2 regions of the Mesorhizobium sp. B1-1-6 genome follow, and region 2 is predicted to be linked to the other one. Evidence: riboswitches for the same ligand, from Rfam matches in the RefSeq annotation. Region 2 holds a riboswitch; the other holds the start of a gene.
What was found. A riboswitch is a leader RNA that binds a small molecule or an ion and turns the genes downstream of it on or off. The one in region 2 is predicted to bind thiamine pyrophosphate.
Positions count from the first base shown of each region.

Region 1: it holds a riboswitch for thiamine pyrophosphate, as region 2 does, so the genes downstream of both, thiB (thiamine ABC transporter substrate binding subunit) here and FJ979_RS16980 (YkoF family thiamine/hydroxymethylpyrimidine-binding protein) in region 2, are expected to answer to the same signal.

Region 1 covers NZ_VFWR01000002.1:63,887-71,007, reverse strand. The annotation lists gene FJ979_RS03915 (ABC-F family ATP-binding cassette domain-containing protein) at 1-1,283, opposite strand, end outside; gene FJ979_RS03910 (thiamine diphosphokinase) at 1,285-1,929, opposite strand; TPP riboswitch at 2,018-2,133, shown strand; gene thiB (thiamine ABC transporter substrate binding subunit) at 2,176-3,174, shown strand; gene thiP (thiamine/thiamine pyrophosphate ABC transporter permease) at 3,412-5,025, shown strand; gene thiQ (thiamine ABC transporter ATP-binding protein) at 5,025-5,807, shown strand; gene FJ979_RS03885 (M48 family metalloprotease) at 6,065-7,121, shown strand, end outside.
Region 2 covers NZ_VFWR01000008.1:26,529-33,649, forward strand. The annotation lists gene FJ979_RS16965 (ABC transporter substrate-binding protein) at 1-637, opposite strand, end outside; gene FJ979_RS16970 (ABC transporter ATP-binding protein) at 630-1,397, opposite strand; gene FJ979_RS16975 (ABC transporter permease) at 1,394-2,212, opposite strand; gene FJ979_RS16980 (YkoF family thiamine/hydroxymethylpyrimidine-binding protein) at 2,248-2,856, opposite strand; TPP riboswitch at 2,847-2,960, opposite strand; gene FJ979_RS16985 (hypothetical protein) at 3,179-3,496, shown strand; gene msrA (peptide-methionine (S)-S-oxide reductase MsrA) at 3,636-4,154, opposite strand; gene FJ979_RS16995 (hypothetical protein) at 4,337-4,648, opposite strand; gene FJ979_RS17000 (hypothetical protein) at 4,749-4,949, opposite strand; gene FJ979_RS17005 (ABC transporter permease) at 4,934-5,173, opposite strand; gene FJ979_RS17010 (hypothetical protein) at 5,170-5,370, opposite strand; gene FJ979_RS17015 (glycoside hydrolase family 108 protein) at 5,373-6,110, opposite strand; gene FJ979_RS17020 (class I SAM-dependent methyltransferase) at 6,295-7,121, shown strand, end outside.

The sequences.
Region 1 (7,121 bases), on a different contig from region 2:
AGCACCAGCAAGTTCGCCGGCCGGGCCAGCACGCGCGCAAGGATCAGCCGTGCCCGCTCGCCGCCCGACAGCTCGCGCACCGGCGTGCGTGTCTGCTCCGGCTTGAACAGGAAGTCCTTCATGTAGGAGACGACGTGGCGCTGCTCGCCATTGATGACAAGGTTCTCGCCGCGCCCGTCGGTGAGATACTGAGCCAGCGTCTCCTGCGGATCGACCGCCTCGCGCTTCTGGTCGAGCGTGGCGATCTCCAGATTGGTGCCGAGCCGCACCGAACCGGCATCCGGCTGCAATTCTCCGGTCAGCATCTTCAGAAGCGTCGTCTTGCCGGCGCCGTTCGGCCCGACGAGGCCGACGCGGTCGCCGCGTTGGATGCGGGTCGAGAACCCCTTGACCACGGTGAGGTCGCCAAAGCTCTTCTCGATGTTCCTGGCCTCGATCACCAGCTTGCCGGATTCGGCGGCGTCGCTGGCCACCATGGTCGCGGTGCCTTCGGCGCCGCGATGGCCGCGAAAACGCTGGCGCATGGTCTGCAATTCGCCCAGGCGGCGCATGTTGCGCTTGCGCCGCGCCGTCACGCCATAACGCAGCCAGTGTTCCTCGCGCACGATCTGGCGGCCGAGCTTGTGCTGTTCGCGCTCTTCTTCCTCAAGCACCTGGTCGCGCCATTCCTCGAAATGGCCGAAGCCCTTATCCAGCCGGCGCGTCTGGCCCCGGTCGAGCCACACGGTGGCGCGCGAGACGCGCTCAAGGAAACGGCGGTCGTGCGAGATGACGATGAGGGCCGAGGAGGTGCGGACGAGTTCCTCTTCCAGCCATTCGATCACCGAGAGATCGAGGTGGTTGGTCGGCTCATCGAGCAGCAGGATATCAGGCTCGGGCGCCATGACGCGGGCAAGGGCGGCGCGCCTGGCCTCGCCGCCGGAGAGGTCGCCCGGCTGCTCCTCGCCCGAGAGGCCGAGGTGCTCCATCAGGTAGCTGGCGCGATAAGGATCGTCGGCGGGACCGAGGCCGGCCTCGACATAGGCGCGCACGGTTGCGAAGCCGTCCATGTCGGGCATTTGCGGCAGATAGCGGACGGTCGCCGATGGCTGGCGGAACACCTCGCCGTCCTGCGGCTCGATCAGGCCGGCGGCGATCTTGAGCAGCGTCGACTTGCCGGACCCGTTGCGGCCGACCAGCGCGATCTTGTCGCCTGCCGACGCAGCCAAGTCGGCGCCGTCGAGCAGGGGCGTGCCGCCGAACGTCAGTTTTATTCCGTCGAGATTGAGAAGAGGCGGCGCCATGTCAGCTTTCTGGCAAGGGATAGGGATGGGCGAGCAGCAGCGCGCGCCCCGCTCCCAGCGCGATCTCGAGCCTGCCCTTGACCTCATTAGAGATGGTCAGCGATGAGCCGAACGCGACCTTGACGCGGTCAAGCGGCCATTTCGCGCCGGCGACGGTCAGCCCGGCAAGCTCGGAAAAACCCAGGATCGAGAACAGGGTGCCGTCTGTATAGTCGAAGCGGGCCGTGCCGTGCGCCAGGGGCACGGCTTCCTGCGCGCCGCTGGTCAACAGCACCTTTGTCCCGGCCCCGGCCAGCCGCAGGGCGAGCGCCATGTGCAGGAAGGCATGGTCGGCGCGCTTGCCGCCGAAGGCGCCGGCAAGCACGAGGCTGGTCGCGCCGCACTCCAGGGCGGCCGATATCGCGAGTTCGCCATCGGTGGCGTCCTTCTCTGCCGGGAAGGTCCGGCGCGGCACGGCGGCCAACTCATCCGGCAGGCCGGCGGGCACGGAATCGAAATCGCCGACCCACAGTTCCGGCACAAGGCCGAGCGTGCTTGCATGGCCGATGCCGGCATCGGCGGCGACGACGCGGGTTCCCTCGACCTGACGGTCGAGCCGTGGCGTGCGGATGAGATCGCCGCCAAGCAGGATGGTGAATGTGCTCATATCGTGTGGCCCTTACCAGCCCGGCAGCGGAAACGGAAGGCCGGCAAACAGCCACTTGCGCGGTTCACCGGCCGGGCCTATGTGTCGAGGCGCTCTAACGGGGTGCCGGACGCGATATTTCGCGGACCGGCTGAGAGGCAGTCTCGCCAACCCGCTGAACCTGATCCGGTTTGTACCGGCGGAGGGATTAGACGTTTCGGACAGTCCGACGCCTCAATTCCTTTAACCCGAACGAAGGAGGCGCCGATGCGCACGCTTTTATACGCCCTTGTCTCTGCAATGGTCGTGGTTCTGTCCGGGCCGGCCTTAGCCAAGGACAAGCTCACCGTCTACACTTATGAGAGCTTTACCGCCGACTGGGGCCCCGGCCCGGTGGTGAAGAAGGAATTCGAGGCCGAATGCGGCTGCGATGTCGACTTCGTCTCGGTTGCCGACGGCGTCGCGCTGCTCAACCGCGTCAAGCTGGAAGGGGCCGCGACCAAGGCCGACATCGTGCTTGGCCTCGACACCAATCTCACCGCCGATGCCAAGGCCACTGGCCTGTTTGCGCCGCATGGCGCCGTGACCGGGCTCAATGTGCCGGGCGGCTGGAACGACGACATCTTTGTCCCGTACGACTATGGCTATTTCGCCGTCGTCTATGACACGCAGAAGCTGAAGACGCCGCCCAAGAGCCTGAAGGAATTGGTCGAGGGCAGTGCCGACGACAAGATCGTTATCCAGGATCCGCGCACCTCGACGCCGGGCCTCGGCCTGCTGTTGTGGGTGAAGTCGGTCTATGGCGACAAGGCGCCGGAGGCCTGGGCCAAGCTCAAGGCGAAGGTCTTGACCGTGACGCCGGGCTGGAGCGAGGCCTACGGCCTGTTCACCAAGGGCGAGGCGCCGATGGTGTTGTCCTACACGACCTCGCCCGCCTACCACATGGTTGCCGAGAACACCGAGCGCTACCAGGCCGCTTCCTTCGAGGAGGGCGAGTATCTGCAGATCGAGGTCGCCGGCATCACCACGACGGGAGCCAAAAATCCGCTGGCGGAAAAGTTCATCGCCTTCATGACCGGGCCGAAATTCCAGGATGTCATCCCCGAGACCAACTGGATGTTCCCGGCCGGCAAGACCGACAAGCCGCTCAATCCGGCCTTCGACAGACTGGTCAGGCCGACCAAAACCTTGCTGTTCAGTCCCGAGGAGGTCGCGGCCAACCGCAAGGCATGGGTGGATGAATGGCTGGCGGTGATGAGCAAGTAGTTTGGTCGTATGATCGAATGATGAGTGCTCTACGGCGCCCCCCTCTGTCCTGCCGGACATCTCCCCCACGAGGGGGGAGATTGGCCGTCACGACGGCTTTCGCCAATTGGCGACGTCACAGGAGAGGGTGGAGCGCTGAAGCAGCCAATCTCCCCCCAAGTGGGGGAGATGTCCGGCAGGACAGAGGGGGGCGCGAAGGAACGCGACGCTCGCTAAAGGTCCTTTGGGCGGCGCAGCGTGCAGCGCGCGTCTGACCCCCGCATCTCCGCCGGTATCCTCGCGCTTGCGGCGATCGGGCTCCTGATCGGCGGCGCGTTTGCGGGTCTTCTTTTCGAAGGCGCGAACGATTTCTCCGGAGCCTGGGCAGCCTTCGATCCTTATCTCCTGCGCGTCGTGCGCTTTACGTTGTGGCAGGCGGCGCTTTCGACGCTGTTGTCGGTGGCGCCGGCCCTGTTCGTGGCTCGCGCGCTGTCGCGGCATCCGCGCTTTCCCGGCCGCGGCTTCATCCTCCAGCTCTTCGCCCTGCCGTTGGCGCTGCCGGCGATCGTGGCGGCGCTCGGCATCCTGGCGCTCTATGGCCGCGCCGGCTATTTCGCCGGCTTTCTTGGTGCCGTCGGCGGTTACAATTGGCCGGGCATCTATGGCCTCTCCGGCATCCTCGTTGCTCATGTCTTCTTCAACCTGCCGCTGGCCACGCGGCTGTTCCTCGAAGCGCTGCAAACCATCCAAGCCGACCAATGGCGGCTGGCGAGCCAGCTCGGCATGGGTGCCGCACCGGCTTTCCGGCTGATCGAGTGGCCGACACTGCGCGCCGCTCTGCCGGGCGTCGCCGGCCTGGTGTTCATGCTCTGCATCACATCCTTCACGATCGTGCTGACGCTGGGCGGTGGCCCCGGCGCGACGACGCTGGAGGTCGGCATCTACCAGGCTCTGCGTTTCGATTTCGATCCCGCGCGGGCGGTGGCGCTGACGCTGCTGCAGATCGCGCTGACCTTTGTCGTGGTGCTGGCGTTGACGCGGCTCGGCGCCAACACCACCGGTGACGCCAATCTGCCGGTGGCGCCGCGCCGCTACGTCTCGGCCGGCAGGACCGAGGCCGCGCTGAATGCCGCGCTCGTCGTGCTGGCCCTTTTGTTCGTCGCCGGGCCGATGACGGCGACGGTGATGTCAGGCCTCGGCGCCGACCTCGGTCGTCTCGCCGGCGAAGCGGCGGTGCGGCAGGCGACGCTGACCAGCGCCGTGCTGGCTTTCCTGTCGGCGCTGCTGTCGGTTGCGCTGTCGCTTTCGCTCGCCATGGCGCGCCGCGTGCTGGCCCTGAAGCGCCGCTCCGGTCCGCGGACCGTGCTCGAACACGCCACCGACACCGGTGCCGGCTTCGTCCTGGTCGTGCCGCCCATCGTCATCGGCGCCGGCTGGTTCCTTCTGCTGCGCCATGTCGGCGATGTCTTTGCCATAGCCCCGGTCATGGTCGTCACCGTCAATGCAGTCATGGCGATGCCTTTCGCCATCCGTGCCATCCGCCCCGCCTATGATGCGGCGAGCGAGCGCCATGAGCGGCTCTGCGCGCTTCTGGGAATAGCGGGCTGGGCCCGGTTGCGGCTGGTCGACTGGCCCTCGCTGCGACGGCCGCTGGCCACCGCCTTCGCGTTTGCCATGGCGCTGTCGCTTGGCGATCTCGGCGTCATCGCATTGTTCGGCAGTGATTCCGTGCAGACCTTGCCCTACCTTCTCCTGGCGCGCATGGGCAGCTACCGTACCGAGGACGCCGCCGGCCTGGCGCTGCTGCTCGGTCTGGTCTGCCTTGCGCTTGTGGTGGCGGCGAGCGGGCTGGGAAGGGGAGAACGAGACTGATGGCTGCGGGCGCCACCAATGGTGCGACAAGGGGAGCCGAGGTGCGGCTGGACACGGTCTCGTTCAGCTACGGCGACGCGCCGCTCGTTTTCGATGTCGATTTCGCCGCGTCGAAAATTACCGCCATCATGGGGCCGAGCGGCTCGGGCAAGTCGACGCTGCTCAATCTGGTGGCGGGCTTCGAGACGCCGCAGGCTGGCCGCGTGCTGATCGGCGGCGCCGATGTCGGCGCGGCGCCGCCTTCGGCGCGGCCCGTGTCGATGGTGTTCCAGGAAAACAATCTTTTTGCCCATCTTTCGGTCGAAGAGAATGTCGGGCTCGGCCGCTCGCCCTCGCTGCGGCTGACCGAGGCCGACGGCGCTGACATCGCGGAGGCGATCGCGCGCACCGGCCTCGCGGGCAAGGAAAGACGCCTGCCGCGCGAACTTTCGGGAGGCGAACGCCAGCGTGTCGCATTGGCGCGCGTGCTGGTTCGCAACCGCCCGGTGCTTCTTCTGGACGAGCCTTTCGCTTCACTCGGACCGGCCTTGCGCGACGACATGCTCGATCTTGTCGCCGACGTGCATGCCGAGCGGGGCATGACGCTGCTGTTCGTTACGCACCAGCCACAGGACGCACGCCGTATTTGTGAGGAGGTGGTGTTCCTCGACAACGGCATGGTTGCCGCCAAGGGCAAGGCGGATGATTTCTTTGCCGGGGCTGGTCCTGAAGTTTTCCGGCGCTATGTTGGCACAAGCGCCTGGGAGGCTGGATCACGAGATATTGCCCGGAAGCGGACATAATTTACGCTCAAACCGGCTCCTGGCGACGGGGCGATTGCTTGCCTTGACAGAGGTAGTGTGGCTAGGTCCGCCCTGTACCGGTCCGGTGCAGGCCGTGATTTGCCTGCGGCATCCGCCGCGCGTTGGTATGGCGTGGATGCTGTAATGCTTTGATTTGCGCATGAGCCCTTGCGAGGATCGCCCCGATTTTCGCGGGCATGCGCCAGACCCGAAAGGAAGCCGTTCTGCCGACCGGCACGGAAAGACCAAGAGGGAAAATGCTGGCGCGCTTTCTGGCGCTGGCCGGCTTTGTCGTGGCCCTGGCAAGCTGCCAGATGTTCACACCTCCGGAAGTCCAGGAATCCGGCTTCCAGCCTTCCGACAAACCGATCACGGTCGACAATGTCGCGGCCAATAACAAATTGGCCGAACTGGCCAAGGCGCAGCATCCACGCATCCTGGCGACCTATGGCGGCGAATACTCCGATCCCAAGCTCGAGCGCATGGTCGCCAAGGTCGTAGGCAGCCTGACGGTGGTGTCGGCCAACCCGACCCAGACCTATCGTATCACCATCCTCAATTCGCCCAACGTCAATGCCTTCGCACTGCCGGGCGGCTACCTCTACGTCACGCGCGGCCTGCTGGCCCTGGCCAATGATTCGGCCGAGCTCGCCGCCGTCATCGCGCATGAGATGGGCCACGTCACCGCCAACCACGGCCTGCAGCGCCAGCAGCTCGAGGCCGAGGAGGGGCTCGCCACCAAGGTTGTTTCCGACGTGCTCGGCGACAGCCCGACCGCCAAGGCGGCGCTGATCCGCGGCAAGCTGAGACTGGCGCAGTTTTCGCGCAACCAGGAACTGGAAGCCGACGCGATCGGCATCAAGTCGATCGGCGAAGCCGGCTACGATCCTTACGCCGCCGGCCGCTTCTTGCAGTCCATGTCGGCCTACACCGATTTCCGCTCGATCAGCGGCGCCACCGACGCCAGCCTCGATTTCCTGGCAACGCATCCCAATACGCCGCAGCGTATCGACCTTGCGCAACGCCATGCCCGCCAGTTCGGCCCGCCGGGCGTCGGCACCCGCGATCGCGACGCCTTCCTCGCCGGGATAGACGGCCTGCTCTACGGCGACACGCCGGAAGAAGGGTATGTGCGCGGCGAGACCTTTCTGCATCCGGGCCTGGGCGTGTCCTTCTCGGTGCCGGAGGGCTTCATCATCGACAATTCGGCCGCCGCCGTGACGGCGACCGGGCCGGGCGACATTGCGATCCGCTTCGACGGCGTGTCGATCGACAAGAACCGTGCGCTGACCGATTATATCAGGAGCGGCTGGG
Region 2 (7,121 bases):
CGTAGTCGGCATAGACGAAGCTTCGCTGTTTGACGCCTTTCAGTTCTGCCTCGACGCCTTCCCAGGTCGAGACCTCCAACGTGAAGTCGACCGAACCGTTGGCCAGCGCCTCATAGGCGGACGTGCCGAGCGTCACCGTTTCGAAAGCCCCCTTGCCGCCATCGTGACGGATGATGGTCGAGATCAGCGCGTTTTCCCAGGCACTGCCGAAACCGCCATAGGTCAGGCCGTCAAGATCCCTGGGGGTTTTGATCTCGTCACGCGCTGCATTGAACACCAGCCGTCCGGTTTCGGACTGCACCACGGCATAGACCGCCTTGAGATCGGCGCCGGCGGTTTTCTGGGTGAAGAGGCCGATGGAGCCGTTGATGCCGAAATCGGCAACGCGGTTGGCAACCAGCGTGCCTGCACCGGTATCGCTGTAGGGCAGGATGTCGACCTCGAGGCCGGCCTCGCTGTAAAACCCTTTGTCGCGAGCGACGAACAGGCCGATATGGTTGGTGTTGACCGTCCAGTCCAGCGCCACCGTTACTTTCCGGGCGGCCGCCTGGGCAAGAGATCGGCCTGGCCGGGCTACAAGGGGAAGGCCGGCAGCGGCAGTGAGCAGCAAGGCTTGCCGGCGCGTCAGGTCAGTCATGGTCCGTGTCCTTCTGGTGGCTCGGGTTGAGGAGGATGTCGAGGATCTCGGCTTCGAGGGTGCCGGCCTGCCGTGCAGCGCCGCCGGCCAGTTCGCGTGGACGCGGCAGCGGCACGGTGATCTCAGCGACGACGCGCGCCGGCCGCGCCGAAAGCACATAGATGCGGTCGGACAGGAACACAGCTTCGCGCACGTCGTGGGTGATCAGCAGCGCCGTCCAGCAGTGGCGCCGCCACATCTGTTCCAACCAGCGTTGCATGGCGGCGCGGGTCAGCGCATCGAGTGCGCCGAACGGCTCGTCGAGCAGCAGCATATCGCGTTCCTGCACCACGGTGCGCAGCAAGGCCGCGCGCTGGCGCATGCCGCCGGAAAGCTGCGCCGGAAAATGCCGTTCGAAACCGGCAAGCCCGAATTCCTCGAACAGCGGAGCAACGCGAGCGCGGGCAGCCTTGCGCCTGACACCTTGCACCTCAAGCCCGAGCGTGGCGTTGTCAAGAATGCGCCGCCAAGGCATCAACGCGTCGCGCTGCGGCATGAAAGCGAAATGCCGGCCGTGGTCATCGAGCGGCTTGCCGTCGAAGAATATCTCGCCCTCGCCGTGAAGCGCGCCGGTCAGAAGCTGGAACAGCGTCGACTTGCCGGCGCCGGAGGGGCCCAGAATGGAGACGAATTCGCCGGCGCCGACGCTGAGCGAAATGTCGGCAAGCACGTCGAGTCCTTCGAAGGCCTTGCGCACATGTCGCAGTTCGAGCCGGTTCATCGCCACGGCCCCTTTCCTGCGGCCCGCCCGCCGGCGGTCCGTTCCCATGGCATGGCAAGGCGCTGGACCAGCATCGTCAGCCCGAACAGGACGAGCGTCAGCACGGCGCTGACGGCGACGGCGGCCAGCACCAGGTCCGGGCGGAAGTTGTTCTTGGCGTTGAGCATGTAGATGCCGAGGCCCTTCGCCGCGCCCGCATATTCGGCGAAGATGGCGCCCACGACAGCATAGGTGATCGAGATCCTGACACCGGCGAAGAAGTAGGGCAGCGCCGAGGGCAGCCGCGCCAGGACGAAGACACGCCAGCGCCCTGCCCCCATGGCGCGCAGCATTTGGCCGATCTCAGCCTCCGTCGCCTCATATCCTTCGGCCAAAGCCACCAACATCGGAAAGAAGGTGACCAGCGCCACCAGCATGATCTTGGGCATCAGCCCAAAGCCGAACCACAGCACCACCAGCGGTGCAATCGCCACCAGCGGCAAGGTCTGGCTGACCACGAAGACCGGAAAAAGGGCGCGCCGCAATGGCTGGGAGAAGTCGATCAATATCGACATCGCAAAGGCACCGCCGAGCGAACAGGCAAAGCCTGCGAGCGTGGCACGGAGGGTTGGCACGGCGTTATCGGCCAGCGCGTGCCGGTTGAGCATTGCCTGAGCGAAGACGCGCGATGGCGCCGGGAGGATTGTCGGCTTGATGCCACCAAAGCGCGCATAGAGTTCCCACGCGGCTAGCAGCAGCCCCACCGAAAGCATCGCCGGAGCGGTTCTGGCGATGAGGTCCACGATCGGACGCGAAGGGGCGGACAGGGAGGACACGCAGGTACCCGGAGCGGATGGCGCGGGGCGCGCCGTCAGACGGCGGTGGGGCTGTTGGCCGAGACGGTGACGTCGAGCGTTACGTGACCGGCACCCGGCCCGAAGCGGCAAAAGGCCTCGTTGAGTGCGGTAAAAATGGCGCCTGCGTCGCCGCGCAACTTTGTGCAGAAATGCTTGGAGCGCTCATATACGCCCGACTGCTTCAGGAAGTCGATGCAGCCATAGATCTCGTCCATGTGGTCGCCGGTGCCCATGACGTAAAGCGAGAACTGCGCCGCCGCCGGCTGGCCGGTGACGGCCACGCCGCGCACGGCGGCGATAGCGGCTTCCTTGCGCGGGCCGAGCGGCCCGGCAGGTCCGCCAAACGCGTCGGAGCGGCAGATCGGATCGTCCGGCTCGCCCGGGCAGCCGCGCGAGATGGCGGCCGAAAGCACGCAATGCTTGCCGCTGCGCGCTGCCGCCACGAACAGGTCGCGCATGGCAGGAAACAGCACCTCGGGCGGCCCGACAAGCAAGGTCGAGATATCGTCGGTCTCGATCCGCAGTCGATCACGATAGGGGTCCAGTGCCCCGAGCGCGCCAAGGATGACGCCGACAAAATCGCCGGACATGGGATATAGGGAAATCTGTGCGCCTGAAAACATCGCCCGCCTCGCTCCGCTGGTATTACCCAGATCAGCTTCTAGGGTCTGTGGGCTTGCCACCCCCGTCTCAGCCCCGACCGTACGGAGCACCCCTGTGGATGGACGCGTTAAAGCACCAATCGGGCGGCTATGAAAGCTGTTTTTTCAGGACCATCGCCGGAAATGCATAGCGCCAGGCCTGATTTATGGGCGGTTCCGTCGGGCCCGGTCTTGAGGGAAATTTGTCCGGAACCTTAGCCACGACGAGTGGTTGTCCCTATAGTCGCAAACGCGACGAACTTCGTGGAAACGAGCGAAGACTTCACAGAAATGGAGACAAACCATGCTCATGAAAATCCTCGCAGCTTCGGCTCTTACCATTGGTCTCGCGACTTCGGCGATGGCGCAAAGTGCTGGCGGAAACGGCGCCAATAATGGGCCCGGCAGCGGCCAGTCGGTCACGGTCGACCCGAACACGCCGGCATCGCCGAACACGGTGGATCCTGGCACGACCGGCAGCACGACCGTCATGCCCGACGGCATGAATTCGAACGCGGACCGGAACTGTCCGGCCAGCCCACAAGGTGCTCAGCCGGATGCCAGCCACACCGCTCCGGGCACCGCTTCGCCGACCGTCAATGACAAGCATTGCGGCAAGTAGCCATTCGCCGAAACTGCTGGAGAACGCCACGGGGCGTCTGTTCCGTGGCGTTTCCGTCTCTTTATGTTTCACCCTCGCCGAACAGGCAGGCGCCTGAGACGTAAACCGCCATCGGCCTTCGTCTCGGTTCGGGCGCCGTCTACGAAACAGCCTCTTCGCGAACCGGCAGCTTCCAGCCCGGCCTGACGAAATGACAGGTGTAGCCGTTCGGGTATTTCTGCAGATAGTCCTGATGCTCGGGTTCGGCTTCCCAGAACGCGCCGGCCGGAGCCACCTCGGTGACCACCTTGCCGGGCCACAGGTCCGAGGCGTCGACGTCGGCGATAGTGTCTTCGGCGACGCGCTTCTGCTCATCGGTGGTGTAGTAGATCGCCGAACGGTAGCTCATCCCCACATCGTTGCCCTGGCGGTTGCGTGTCGTCGGATCATGAATCTGGAAGAAGAACTCCAGCAGCGTACGGTAGCTCACACTGGCGGGATCGAAATTGATCTCGATGGCTTCGGCATGGGTGCCATGGTTTCGGTAGGTGGCATCAGGCACGTCGCCGCCGCTGTAGCCGACGCGCGTGGACAGGACGCCCGGGATGCGTCGGATCAGATCCTGCATGCCCCAGAAACAGCCGCCGGCAAGCACCGCGCGTTCGCTTGAAGTCGCCATATCAAATCTCCCCAAAGCAACTCCGGGAAAGGTTGTAGCCGTTTCCGTCGGAATTGCGCACGATAAAACTGGAGGCCCGGCGCTATGACAGCCGCTCCAGGATTTCCCATAGATGGGCATTGTCGTCGGCTTCGTCCAGTCGACGGGCGCGTCCTGCTGCCGATCACCACGGACGCGCGGCGTCACTCCCCAGGCTTGAACCTGCGCACCACGACCTCGAATACGATATCCGAGATCCACATCGCGCAGACGCCGATGAGGAATGCGGCCGCCAGCGTCGTGGTGTCGTCATTGGCCATCGGCAGGCCCATGGCGCGGGAATACTGGACCACGGGCAGCGTCAGATAGGCGGCGGCTAGCGCGCCGCAGATCGGCGAGGCCACCATCTCGCGCGGTTTGTAGCGGTGGCGCGACAGCGCGCGCAATATGCCGCCGGAAAGGCCGGCGACCACCACCGGCACCTTGATGCCGAGCAGGTCGAAAATATCATGCATCATTTCATTGTCTCGCGATCAGGAAACAGAATGACCGATCCGGCACCGAAGATGAGCAGTCCCGGGGCAGCAGGGCCCGAATCGAGCGGCAATACGATCGTCATGGTTTCCACCCGCACAGTTTCTCGCCCTTGCGGTTGTGCGCCAGCAGCATCCGGACTTCCGCATCCGACAGCGCTGCAACGGCGGATGCGGACAAGCGCATCGGGCTCGAGACCGCGCAAAATCCGCCGGTGACGGTGGTGCAGCCGGCTACCGCGACAAGTGCTGCGGCCGCTGCGACAATCAATCCCTTGCCCATGACCTGAGCTCCTTTCGGGCAGTGGCGGCGGGCAGCGCGCCGATATCGTTGTCAACCTGATCGGCGACGTCGCGCGCCGCCGCCTCGGCCGCAGCCTGCCGGCTGCGTTCGGCGCGTTCCCCGGCAAGCCGCTGGCGAACACCCCAGCCAAACGCAGCGATGATGGCCGCGCCGATGCCGAAAACGGTCGAATTGCTGAGCAGGAAGGAGAGGAGCGCGCTCATTGGTTTGGCGCGTCCTTGACGAGATAGCCGACGGCAAAGACGGCCAACGGCAGCAGCGTGGCCCATGTCTCGGCATCGTACCAGGACGGCCAGACATTGCGTACGAAGACGCCCGAAATCGAAACGGCGGCGGCGGCGATGGTCGCGGCCGTCAGCTTGTTGGTCGGACGGATGGTCGGCTGGGTTGTCGTGGCCATGATCAGAACATTCCTTGCAAGGCGGCGGCGACGTGGTGCCAGGCGGCGTAGGCGACGAGCAGGCACGCGACAATGATCCCGCCCGCCTTGGCGGCGGCTGGGATGTTGGCGCCGGCAGGCGCCGCCGCGACCGGTTCGACGGCACCTGTGGCAGCAGCGCCGCCCGGCGCCGCCGCAGCAGCGGTCGGCGCAGGATCTGGCCGCGTGGCCGATGCCTCGCCTGCCCCGACAGCCGTCAGCAGCAGCGCCTGTGCGCGGACGGATCCGACCCGGCTCGACCAGCCTTTGCCGAAAGTCGGCCAGGTCGGAAGCCGCTTCAGGAAATCCAGGCGGGCATCGCAGAGATTGTCGATGACGACGGCGGCCGGTCGGGAACCGACGGCCGCGAGCGTCTCGGGCCCGATGCGGCCGTCCTGGGCGGTGCCGACCACTGCTTGAAGATATTTCGCCGCCCTGCTTGGCCCACTGTTCACGGCATAGTCGAACACCGCGTAGTCCACGCCGTCGGGCAACTCGGCGCCAGCCACCGCATCCCAGTAGAAGCGGCGGTACACCGTGGCGAGCTGGGCATCGCTGATCTTCCTGAGATCCGCCTTGGCGGCATCCGCCTTCACGTAGCGGCGGAAATTGGCGAGCGTGACGCCCTTCATGGTGGCGCCGCCCGGATCGGCCGGATTGTCCGACCAGCCGCCTTCGGATTTGAGGACGAGCGCAAGCGCCCGCGTAAAATTGCGGTCCATGATATCCCTTTCGATTTCTTGGTGGATGAGGTGAGTGGGTGATCGCCGGCAGCACAGGGGTGCGGATAGTCGCCGTTGCGCGCGCCTCGGTGCCTACTTGCAGTGCGTCAAAACCGGAGGTCGCCTTGCGCGCCGGCCGGCGCATGGTTAGAAAAAATACAATTTTGGGACGAACAGGTCTGGGATGAGAGACTTTGTTGGCGCCGCGCGGCGCCTGGCCTTCAACAGCCTGTCGGCCGCCATCGATCGCCGCTGGAACGTCGACCCGCTGGGCTCGGCGCCGCGTGCCTCGAAAAAGGAATATCTGAGGCTGTTCGAAGCCACCCGGCGCGTCTCATTCCCTGAGATCGACAGGCTCGAGGCCGAAACCGGCTTTGCCGTCGATCGCGACTGGCTCGACGAACTGGCCCTCCACACCCAGATCACCATCAAGACCAGCGCGCTCGCCTACCCGCACGGGCGGGTGCTCTACAGTCTTCTTCGCCGCCAGCTGGCCGACAGCCCAAGGCCGTTCACCACCGTCGTCGAGACCGGCACCGCGCGTGGTTTCTCCGCGATCTGCATGGCCAAGGCGCTCGCCGATGCCGGCGCCTGCGGGCATGTCGTCACGCTCGACGTCCTGCCGCACCATCATCGCTTCTACTGGAATTGCATCGACGACCATGACGGCAGGAAGTCGCGCGCCGAACTGCTTCGGCCGTGGCAGCCGCTGGCCGACCGGATCATTTTCCTGCAAGGCGATTCACTCCTTCAATTGCCCAGGGTCGGCGTGAACCGGATCCACTTCGCCTTCATCGACGCGCAGCACACCAGGAAGAACGTGCTGGCCGAGCATCGCTGCGTTTCGGGCGTTCAGCGCGAGGGCGACATGGTCGTATTCGACGACGTCACGCCAGGGTCCTTCGATGGCGTGGTCGAAGCGGTCGCCGAGATCGAGCGGCAGGGCCGGTACGAGGTGCGCCGTCTGAACGCGTCCAAGCAAAGAACCTATGCCTGGGGCATCAGGCGGTG